DNA from 3 places in the Cronobacter malonaticus LMG 23826 genome. Region 2 is predicted to be linked to each of the others. Evidence: predicted binding sites of a transcription regulator. Region 2 holds the regulator's gene; each other region holds the start of a gene.

The links. Region 2 encodes Fur, which represses iron uptake genes when iron is present. Its sites were predicted from a motif close to ATAATAATGAGAACNACTATCAA; they were not measured.
Region 1: AFK66_RS08675 (TonB-dependent siderophore receptor) is a predicted target of Fur. The motif match lies at 1,100-1,122, and genes of this name have one in related genera.
Region 3: AFK66_RS04925 (Nramp family divalent metal transporter) is a predicted target of Fur. The motif match lies at 2,010-2,032, and genes of this name have one in related genera.

What each region holds. Positions count from the first base shown of each region.
Region 1 is NZ_CP013940.1:1,810,320-1,813,601, reverse strand. Features, by position in the region: gene AFK66_RS08685 (YciC family protein) at 1-347, shown strand, start outside; gene AFK66_RS08680 (septation protein A) at 399-935, shown strand; gene AFK66_RS08675 (TonB-dependent siderophore receptor) at 1,167-3,282, shown strand, end outside.
Region 2 is NZ_CP013940.1:2,831,231-2,834,512, forward strand. Features, by position in the region: gene ybfF (esterase) at 1-298, shown strand, start outside; gene ybfE (LexA regulated protein) at 427-708, shown strand; gene fldA (flavodoxin FldA) at 870-1,400, shown strand; gene fur (ferric iron uptake transcriptional regulator) at 1,690-2,142, shown strand; gene AFK66_RS13355 (helix-turn-helix domain-containing protein) at 2,464-3,075, shown strand; gene AFK66_RS13360 (beta-N-acetylhexosaminidase) at 3,131-3,282, opposite strand, start outside.
Region 3 is NZ_CP013940.1:1,064,143-1,067,424, forward strand. Features, by position in the region: gene AFK66_RS04915 (EAL domain-containing protein) at 1-489, shown strand, start outside; gene AFK66_RS04920 (NupC/NupG family nucleoside CNT transporter) at 532-1,716, opposite strand; gene AFK66_RS04925 (Nramp family divalent metal transporter) at 2,073-3,282, shown strand, end outside.

The DNA of each region.
Region 1 (3,282 bases), 1.0 Mb from region 2:
TCTTCCTGACCACCTTTCTGGTGCAGATGGGCATCCTGATGGTGGTGGTGCCGGGTGTGATCCTCGCGATTGTATTGTCGCTGGCACCGGTAATGATGGCGCAGGATAAAGCCGGGATTTTCGGCGCGATGCGTAACAGCATGCGTCTTGCGTGGCGCAATATGCGTCTCGTTGCGCCTGCGGTACTGCTGTGGCTGCTGGCCCGCGCCGCCCTGCTGCTGTTCGCGCCCGCGTTTGCCGCGCTGACGCCGCAAATCGGCGCGGTGGTCGCGGGAACGCTGAGCAACCTGCTGACTGCGCTGCTCCTTATTTATCTCTTCCGGTTGTATATGCTTATCCGGGAATAACCCTTCTGCCCGCGGCGGTGGTCGTTCGCGGGCCTTTTACGGAACCGATGTATGAAGCAGTTACTCGATTTTTTGCCGCTGATTGTCTTTTTTGTCGTCTATAAATTGCACGACATTTTCTGGGCGACAGCGGCGCTGATCGTCGCCACCGCGCTGGCGGTGATTTATAGCTGGTACAAATACCGCAAGGTCGAAAAAATGACCCTGGTGACCTTTGTGCTGGTCGCGGTGTTCGGCGGGCTGACTATCTATTTCCACAACGCGGAATTTATTAAGTGGAAAGTCACCATCATTTACGCCCTGTTCGCAGGCGCGCTGCTGATTGGCCAGTGGGTGATGAAAAAGCCGCTGATCCAGAGCATGCTCGGCAAAGAAATTACCCTGCCCGCGCATGCGTGGTCGCGTCTTAACATCGCCTGGGCGCTCTTTTTCATCTTCTGTGGCCTGCTGAATATTTACGTCGCGTTCTGGCTCCCGGAAGCGGTATGGATGAATTTTAAAGTGTTTGGCATCCCTGGCCTGACGCTGGTTTTCACCCTGCTGAGCGGTGTTTACATCTACCGCCATATGCCGCAGGAAGAGAAATAACCCCCTTCCGCTTTACTGAAAAACAACGCCCCGAGGTTAACGCCCGGGGCGTTTTTTTATGTGCCTTCCCCGCGACACGCCAGCTTTTGTAAGCCATTACAGTCACCTGCACAATGATGAAGCGATTGTGGAGAAATCATGGAGAATCCCGATTTTGTGTTGTAATGATAATTATTATCATTATCATGCGGACAGGTGATTACATTTCTACACATAATGGAATAATTGATAATGTTTGAAAAAAAGCATGGCATTCGCAGACCGCTTGCGCTGGCGGTAGCCTCTCTTCTCGGCAGCGGCGCTGGTGTGGTGCAGGCGGCGGAAATGAACGACGGCGACGTAATGGTGGTTCAGGCAACGGCCGAACAGGCGCTGAAACAGCAGCCCGGCGTCTCCATTATCACCGCTGATGACATCGAGAAAGACCCACCTGTGAATGACCTTTCAGACATTATTCGTAAAATGCCCGGTGTAAACCTGACCGGTAACAGCGCGAGCGGCAGCCGCGGCAACAACCGTCAGATTGACATTCGCGGTATGGGGCCGGAAAACACCTTAATCCTGGTCGATGGCGTCCCGGTCACTTCACGCAATTCCGTACGCTATAGCTGGCGCGGCGAGCGCGACACGCGTGGCGACACCAACTGGGTGCCGGCGGAAATGGTCGAGCGCATTGAAGTGCTGCGCGGCCCGGCGGCGGCGCGTTACGGCAGCGGGGCCGCGGGCGGCGTGGTGAATATCATCACTAAACGCCCCACCAATGACTGGCACGGCTCGTTGTCGCTTTTCACCAACCAGCCGGAAAACGACAAAGAAGGTGCCACCCGACGCGCAAACTTCAGCCTGAGCGGTCCGCTGGCGGGCGACGCGCTGACGATGCGCCTCTATGGCAATATCAATAAAACCGATGCCGACGATTACGACATCAATACCGCGCAGAACGGCTCTTACGCCGCCGGGCGCGAAGGCGTGCGTAACAAGGATATTAACAGCGTTATCTCCTGGAAAATTACGCCGGAGCAGATCCTGGATTTTGAATACGGCTACAGCCGCCAGGGCAATATTTACGCGGGCGACACGCAGAATAGCAACAGTAACGCCAGCCCTAACGGTCTTGTTCCGTCGCTATACGGCCACGAAACCAACCGGATGTATCGTCAGAGCTACGGTATTACCCACAACGGCATCTGGGACTGGGGTCAGTCAAAAACCGGTTTTTATTACGAAAAAACCAATAACACCCGACTTCAGGAAGGCACCACGGGCCGCGTTGAAGGGATGATCACCAACGAAAAATACAGCACCAGCCGCCTGGAAAACTATCGCGCCAGCAGCGAAATCAATGTACCGCTCCAGTTGCTGGTCGATCAGACCGTCACACTCGGTGCCGAATGGGATCGCGAGGAGCTTAACGATCCGGCTTCCATGCAGGCCACCAATGCCAGCGGCACGACCATTGGCGACATATCCGGTGATGCCGCGTCGCGCAGCAGCAAAAACAGTGCGACCATCGGCGCAGTCTGGTTCGAAGATAATATCGACGTGCTGCCCGGCACTGCCGTCATTCCGGGGCTGCGTTACGATCACCATAACCAGTTCGGTGGCAACTGGAGCCCGAGCCTGAACGTTTCTCAGGAGCTTGGCGATAACGTAAAACTGAAAGCCGGTATCGCGCGCGCTTTTAAAGCGCCGAATCTGTATCAGTCCAGTAAAGGTTATCTGCTTTCCACGCGCGGCAACGGTTGCCCGATTGGGGTGAGCGGCAGTTGCTATCTGCTCGGCAATGACGATCTGAAACCAGAAATCAGCATCAATAAAGAAATTGGACTGGAATACACCAAAGATGGCTTTGACGCCGGCCTGACCTGGTTCCGTAACGATTACCGTAACAAAATCGTCTCCGGCGATCGCGTGGTGGGCATCGCCTCTAACGGCAACAATATTTTGCGCTGGGAAAACGGTGGTAAAGCCGTGGTGGAAGGTTTTGAAGGCAACCTGACCATTCCGGTGGTGAAAGATGCGCTGAACTGGCGTACTAACGCCACATATATGATTAAGTCGGAGATGAAAAAGAACGGCAACCCGCTGTCGGTTATCCCGAAATATACCGTGAACACCATGCTGGACTGGCAGGTGACGGATAAGCTCTCGACTAACCTGAACTGGACCTTCTACGGCCGCCAGAAGCCGCGCCAGGCGGCGGAAATTCGTCTCGAAGACGGAGGCAATCTGTCCCGTAAAGAAGTCGGCGCGTATTCCATCGTCGGCGTGGGCGTAAACTATGCGCTGACCAAAGATCTGCGTCTTAACGGCGGCGTCAGCAACCTGTTCGATAAAACGCTGTATC
Region 2 (3,282 bases):
CGTGGTGCAGTTTCTGCTGAAATCGTTTGTCGATGGCGAGTGGCGCTTTAACGTGCCGGTGCTGTGGAACCAGTATTCGCATATTGTCGGCTGGGAAACGGTGCCAGCCTGGCACGGCCCGGCGCTGTTTATTCGCGGCGGTGCGTCGCCTTATGTGGAAGAGGCGCACCGCGAGGCGCTGCTCTCACAATTCCCCAAAGCCCGCGCGCATGTGATTGCGGGCGCAGGCCACTGGGTGCATGCCGAAAAACCGCAGGCGGTGCTGCGCGCGATTCGTCGCTTTCTGGAAACTGATTAAAAACAGACCGACCGGCGCCCTCGCGCGCCGGATGCGTTGGCGCGCTTCGCTGCCTCATGTATGATGGCGCGCTGAAATACCGCCGGGCCACGCCACGGCAGCCTGTTTCCCCTGTCTATACTCATACCATGGCAAAAGAACAAACGGACCGCACAACGCTCGATCTCTTCGCGGATGAACGCCGTCCGGGCAGACCGAAAACCAATCCGCTGTCGCGCGACGAACAGCTGCGCATCAATAAGCGCAACCAGCTTAAGCGTGACAAAGTTCGCGGGCTTAAGCGCGTGGAGCTGAAGCTGAACGCCGATGCGGTAGACGCGCTGAACCATCTCGCGCAGGCGCGCAATATCAGCCGCAGCGAGCTGATAGAAGCGATGCTGCTCGCGCAGCTGAAAGCCTTGCAGGAGTAAGGTCTGGTCTGAATTTTACCCAAAAGGACGGGGCAATGTAGCAGAGAGTGCACCCGGCGCCTGATACCGTTTCCGCACCTTCTTCTGTTCTGCTATGATTGCCCTATCTGTGGGCGTTATGCCAGCACCATTACATTTAGATTCAAGAGGTTATTCTTCTTATGGCAATCGTAGGCATCTTTTTCGGCAGCGACACCGGCAATACCGAAAATATCGCAAAAATTATCCAGAAACAGCTCGGGACTGACGTTGCTGAAGTGCATGACATTGCTAAAAGCAGCAAAGAGGATCTGGAAGCGTTCGATATTCTTCTGCTTGGCATCCCGACCTGGTACTACGGCGAAGCGCAGTGCGACTGGGACGATTTCTTCCCGACGCTCGAAGAAATTGACTTCAACGGCAAGCTGGTAGCGCTCTTTGGCTGCGGCGACCAGGAAGATTATGCAGAATACTTCTGCGACGCGCTGGGCACCATTCGCGACATTATCGAACCGCGCGGTGCGACCATCGTTGGCCACTGGCCGACCGAAGGCTACCATTTTGAAGCCTCTAAAGGTCTGGCGGACGACGATCACTTCGTTGGTCTCGCGATTGACGAAGATCGCCAGCCGGAACTGACCGCTGAGCGCGTTGAAAAATGGGTCAAACAGGTTTCCGAAGAGCTTCATCTGCAGGAAATCATCAACGCCTGATGATAAGCGGCGCGGGCACCGTTCCGCGCCGTTTGATAGATAAAAGCAATGAAAATAATTGCTACAAATTTTTAACTTTCCCTCACTACGCTGTACAATGGCTTTCTTAATTATCAGGCTCTCCACGTGAAAACGCTGGCTGGCCCACGATTTTTAAGCTCTTTTTTGCCGGACGCTTGCGGTTTTCATTTAGGCATGTCAGTTCTATAATGAGACGCATTCATCTTCGGCGTATCCGATGTATCGCTCCCTTCCGGAGCGAGTCGTTAAGCAACAGGACAGATTCCGCATGACTGACAACAATACCGCATTAAAGAAAGCCGGCCTGAAAGTCACGCTTCCTCGATTAAAAATCCTCGAAGTGCTGCAGGAACCGGTCAATCATCATGTCAGTGCGGAAGACCTCTATAAGCGTCTGATTGACATGGGTGAAGAGATTGGCCTTGCCACGGTCTATCGCGTACTTAACCAGTTCGACGATGCCGGCATCGTCACTCGTCACAACTTCGAAGGCGGTAAATCCGTTTTTGAGCTGACGCAACAGCATCATCACGATCACCTGATTTGCCTCGATTGCGGCAAAGTGATCGAATTCAGTGATGACTCTATTGAAGCGCGTCAGCGTGAGATCGCCACGCGCCATGGCATTCGCCTGACCAACCACAGTCTCTATCTGTACGGTCACTGCGCGGATGGCGACTGCCGCGAAAACGAACACGCCCACGAGGCTGGCGGGAAATAACACTCGCACATTGCATCATCCAGGCCGACATTTGTCGGCTTTTTTATTGCCTGAAAACGCTGCACCGAAAACAGAAATGTATTTTTTTAGATAAACTTAAAAAGTTAGGGTATTTTAATACAGCGCACAATGCTTAATTAAACCACATATATTTTATTAAATCGAAATTCAGAAAAGATAAATATCTTTATCACTCAATCGTTTAGACATCAGATTATCCCTGTTTCTTCTTTTATCTCTCCTGCCCCTTATTGCAGCAATAAAAATCCATCCATTAAGATACAGCAACGATTTAATTTTATTTTATATAAGGTAACCAACATGGTCTTACCCCCTAAACCGCTTGCTGAGATTTACCGTATCGCGGATATTTTCAATAGCTACGGCAACTGGTCTCGTGCAGAAAAAAATACGCTGATCCCGCTTCGGGACGGGGAGATCTGCATCATTCGCGGCGGTCAGTTCTCTCTGATGCGCCAGAGCGATCGACTGCTTATCGAAAAAAGCAGTGCGCCGTCGGTGCTGGGTCTGGCGAGGAATTTAGGTAAAACTCAATTCGCCAAATTACAGGCGGATTCTGAATGTCATTATCAGTTAATTCCTTTTGATTATTTCATTCAGGAGATCGAAAAAAATCACTGTCAGTTACATCTGCTTATTTTGTCCTCATGGATTATTAATATGCTTTGCTATCGTGAAGAAATTATGATGGGGCGAAACAGCTATAGCATGATTAAAGCAAATATCGATTGTCTGGCGGCAATGGATGAGTTCATGCGCAACCGGATTAACGTGGCTGATTATATTGTTAAAAAAACCAACCTTTCCCGCAGCATGGTGATGAAAACCCTTTCTCAGTTGCGCGGTGCGAAAAATATTGAGATAAGCAAAGGCAAACTGGTCGCGGTTCACCATCTGCCTGAGTCGCTGTAAGGCATACGGCACCCGACATGAAAAAGCCAGCCCACAGGCTGGCTTTTTTATTGCGTTACGGCTGTACGTTATCAACACGGCTGTAGCGTTTACCGTCACTGCTGACGCTGCGGACCTGCACGGCACCCGTCACGCGTGGCGGCTTCGCATCGTCGTAGCGCTGCCAGCGCGCGCCGCCGTCAGTGGAGTATTCCATTGCAACACCAG
Region 3 (3,282 bases), 1.8 Mb from region 2:
CGCCCGGGGGCGCGTTTTTCCGTCAACCTGATGCCCTTAACGCTGGAACAGCAGGGCATCGCCCAGCAGGCTATTGCGTTGTTCGAGCGTTATCGGGTGCCGGTCAGCGCGGTGATTCTGGAGGTGACGGAAGAGCAGGCGCTCTCCGGGTCGGAAAACACGGTGCAAAACATCGCGCTGTTACAAGCGCGAGGATTTTGCATCGCTATTGATGATTTTGGCACTGGCTACGCCAACTTCGAGCGGCTTAAAAATTTACAGGCCGATATTATTAAAATCGACGGCTGTTTTATACGTAACGTGGTGAGTAATACCTTTGACGCGCTGGTGGTGAAGTCGATTTGCGATCTGGCGAAGGCGCGTTCGCTGACGGTAGTGGCGGAATTCGTTGAAACCACGGCGCAGCGCGATCTGCTCTTCGCGCTTGGGGTGGAATACATTCAGGGCTATCTGCCGGGGCGGCCAGAACGGCTTGAGCACGAGGCATAAAAAAACCGGGGCTGGCCCCGGTTTTTAACGCGTCGTGTTTGATTACAGCACGAGTGCGGCGATAGAGGCGGAGAGCACACTCACAAGCGTAGAGCCGTACACCAGCTTCAGGCCAAAACGAGAGACCACGTTGCCTTGCTCTTCGTTCAGGCCTTTGATAGCGCCCGCGATAATGCCGATAGACGAGAAGTTTGCGAAGGAAACCAGGAACACCGACAGAATGCCTTCCGCGCGCGGAGAAATGGTGCCCGCCAGTTTCTGCAGATCCATCATCGCGACGAATTCGTTGGAGACCAGTTTGGTCGCCATAATACTGCCCACCTGCAGCGCTTCGTTAGCCGGCACACCCATCACCCAGGCAACCGGGTAGAAGATGTAACCCAGAATGCCCTGGAAGGAGATGCCCAGCACTGCGGCGAACAGCGCGTTCAGGCCGGAGATCAGCGCGATAAAGCCAATCAGCATCGCGGCCACGATAATCGCCACTTTGAAACCTGCCAGAATGTACTCGCCCAGCATCTCGAAGAAGCTCTGACCTTCATGCAGGTTAGACATCTGCAGATCTTCTTCATTTTCAACGCGGTACGGGTTGATGATGGAGAGGACGATAAAGGTACTGAACATGTTCAGGATCAGCGCCGCCACCACGTACTGCGGTTTCAGCATGGTCATGTACGCGCCGACGATAGACATGGACACCGTGGACATCGCAGTTGCGGCCATGGTGTACATACGGTTGCGCGACATCTTGCCGAGAATATCCTTATAGGCGATAAAGTTTTCTGATTGTCCCAGAATCAGCGAGCTTACCGCGTTAAAGGATTCCAGTTTACCCATACCGTTCACTTTAGAGAGAACCGTACCGATAGCCCGGATAACAATCGGCAGTACGCGAATGTGTTGCAGAATACCGATTAACGCAGAGATAAAGACGATAGGGCATAGCACTTTCAGGAAGAAGAAGGCCAGACCTTCATCGTTCATTTTGCCGAAGACAAAGTTTGTCCCTTCGTTAGCAAAGCCGAGCAGTTTTTCAAACATATCGGCAAAGCCTTTAACAAAGCCAAGGCCAATATTTGAATTAAGGAAGAACCAGGCCAGCAGCACTTCGATAACCAGCAGCAGGCCAATATAAGGCAGACGAATTTTTTTGCGGTCGTGGCTGACCAGCAAAGCAAGCAGCGCTACAACGGCGAGCGCTAAAACGAAATGAAGGACGCGGGACATATTTGCTCCAAATATGAGGCAGGTTTAATTTCGGTGCACATTCTATGCAACAACCAATTAGAAAACGAGATCTGCAACACACTATAGTTACGTCATGTGACCAAATGCCAAAAGAGTGATCAAACATACAAAAATGTTATGTTGCGTAAAGCAGTGAAAGGTTATCTTTCCCTGCTACACTTTTAACATACGTGGCCGCACGGCATAGTGTTTTCCGCGTGTTCCTCGATCTTAACCCACCTTTCATTGATTTCAGCTATCAGAGCCATCAAAGATTGTCCGGTTTAATGAACTTGATAATCATTCTCATTTTGATAGCATGAAACATAGCAAAGGCTATATTTCAGAGGCAGAGAATGAACCACAGTCGCGTTGAGCAAAATCGTGGCCGTACAGCGCGGAAGTTAAGGCTGGCGCTGATGGGGCCAGCTTTCATTGCTGCCATTGGCTATATCGATCCGGGTAACTTTGCGACCAACATTCAGGCAGGCGCGAGCTTCGGCTATCAATTGTTATGGGTCGTCGTCTGGGCGAACCTGATGGCGATGCTGATTCAGGTGCTCTCGGCCAAGCTTGGCATCGCCACCGGTAAAAACCTGGCGGAGCAGATCCGCGATCATTACCCGCGCCCGGTCGTCTGGTTTTACTGGGTACAGGCGGAGATCATCGCGATGGCGACCGATCTCGCGGAATTTATCGGCGCGGCGATAGGCTTTAAGCTGATCCTCGGCGTCTCGCTCCTGCAGGGCGCGGTGCTGACGGGTATCGCCACGTTTCTGATCCTGATGCTGCAAAAGCGCGGGCAAAAGCCGCTGGAGAAAGTGATCGGCGGGCTGCTGCTGTTTGTGGCGGCGGCGTATATTGTCGAGCTTTTCTTCTCGCAGCCGAAATTGGCGGAACTCGGTAAAGGGATGCTGATCCCAAACCTGCCGACATCCGAAGCGGTGTTCCTGGCCGCAGGCGTGCTGGGTGCGACCATCATGCCGCACGTTATCTATCTGCATTCGTCGCTCACGCAAAACCTGCATGACGGTTCTCGCAAAGAACGCTACTCGGCGACCAAATGGGACGTGGCGATCGCCATGACCATCGCCGGTTTTGTGAATCTGGCGATGATGGCGACCGCCGCGGCGGCGTTCCACTTCAGCGGACACACCAAAGTGGCGGAGCTCGATCAGGCGTACCTGACGCTCGAACCGCTGCTGAGCCACGCGGCGGCGACCATTTTTGGTTTAAGCCTGGTGGCGGCGGGGCTTTCCTCTACGGTTGTGGGCACGCTGGCCGGACAGGTAGTCATGCAGGGGTTTGTGCGCTTCAGCATTCCGCTCTGGGTGCGTCGCGCGGTCACCATGGCACCGTCGTTTATTGTCATTCTGATGGGCCTTGATCCGACGCGTATTCTGGTGATGAGCCAGGTGCTGCTGAGCTTTGGTATCGCGCTGGCGCTGGTGCCGCTGCTCTTTTTTACCAGCAACAAAATGTTGATGGGCGAACTGGTGAACACGCCATGGGTAAAACGTACAGGCTGGGCGATTGTCGTACTGGTGGTGGCACTCAATATCTGGC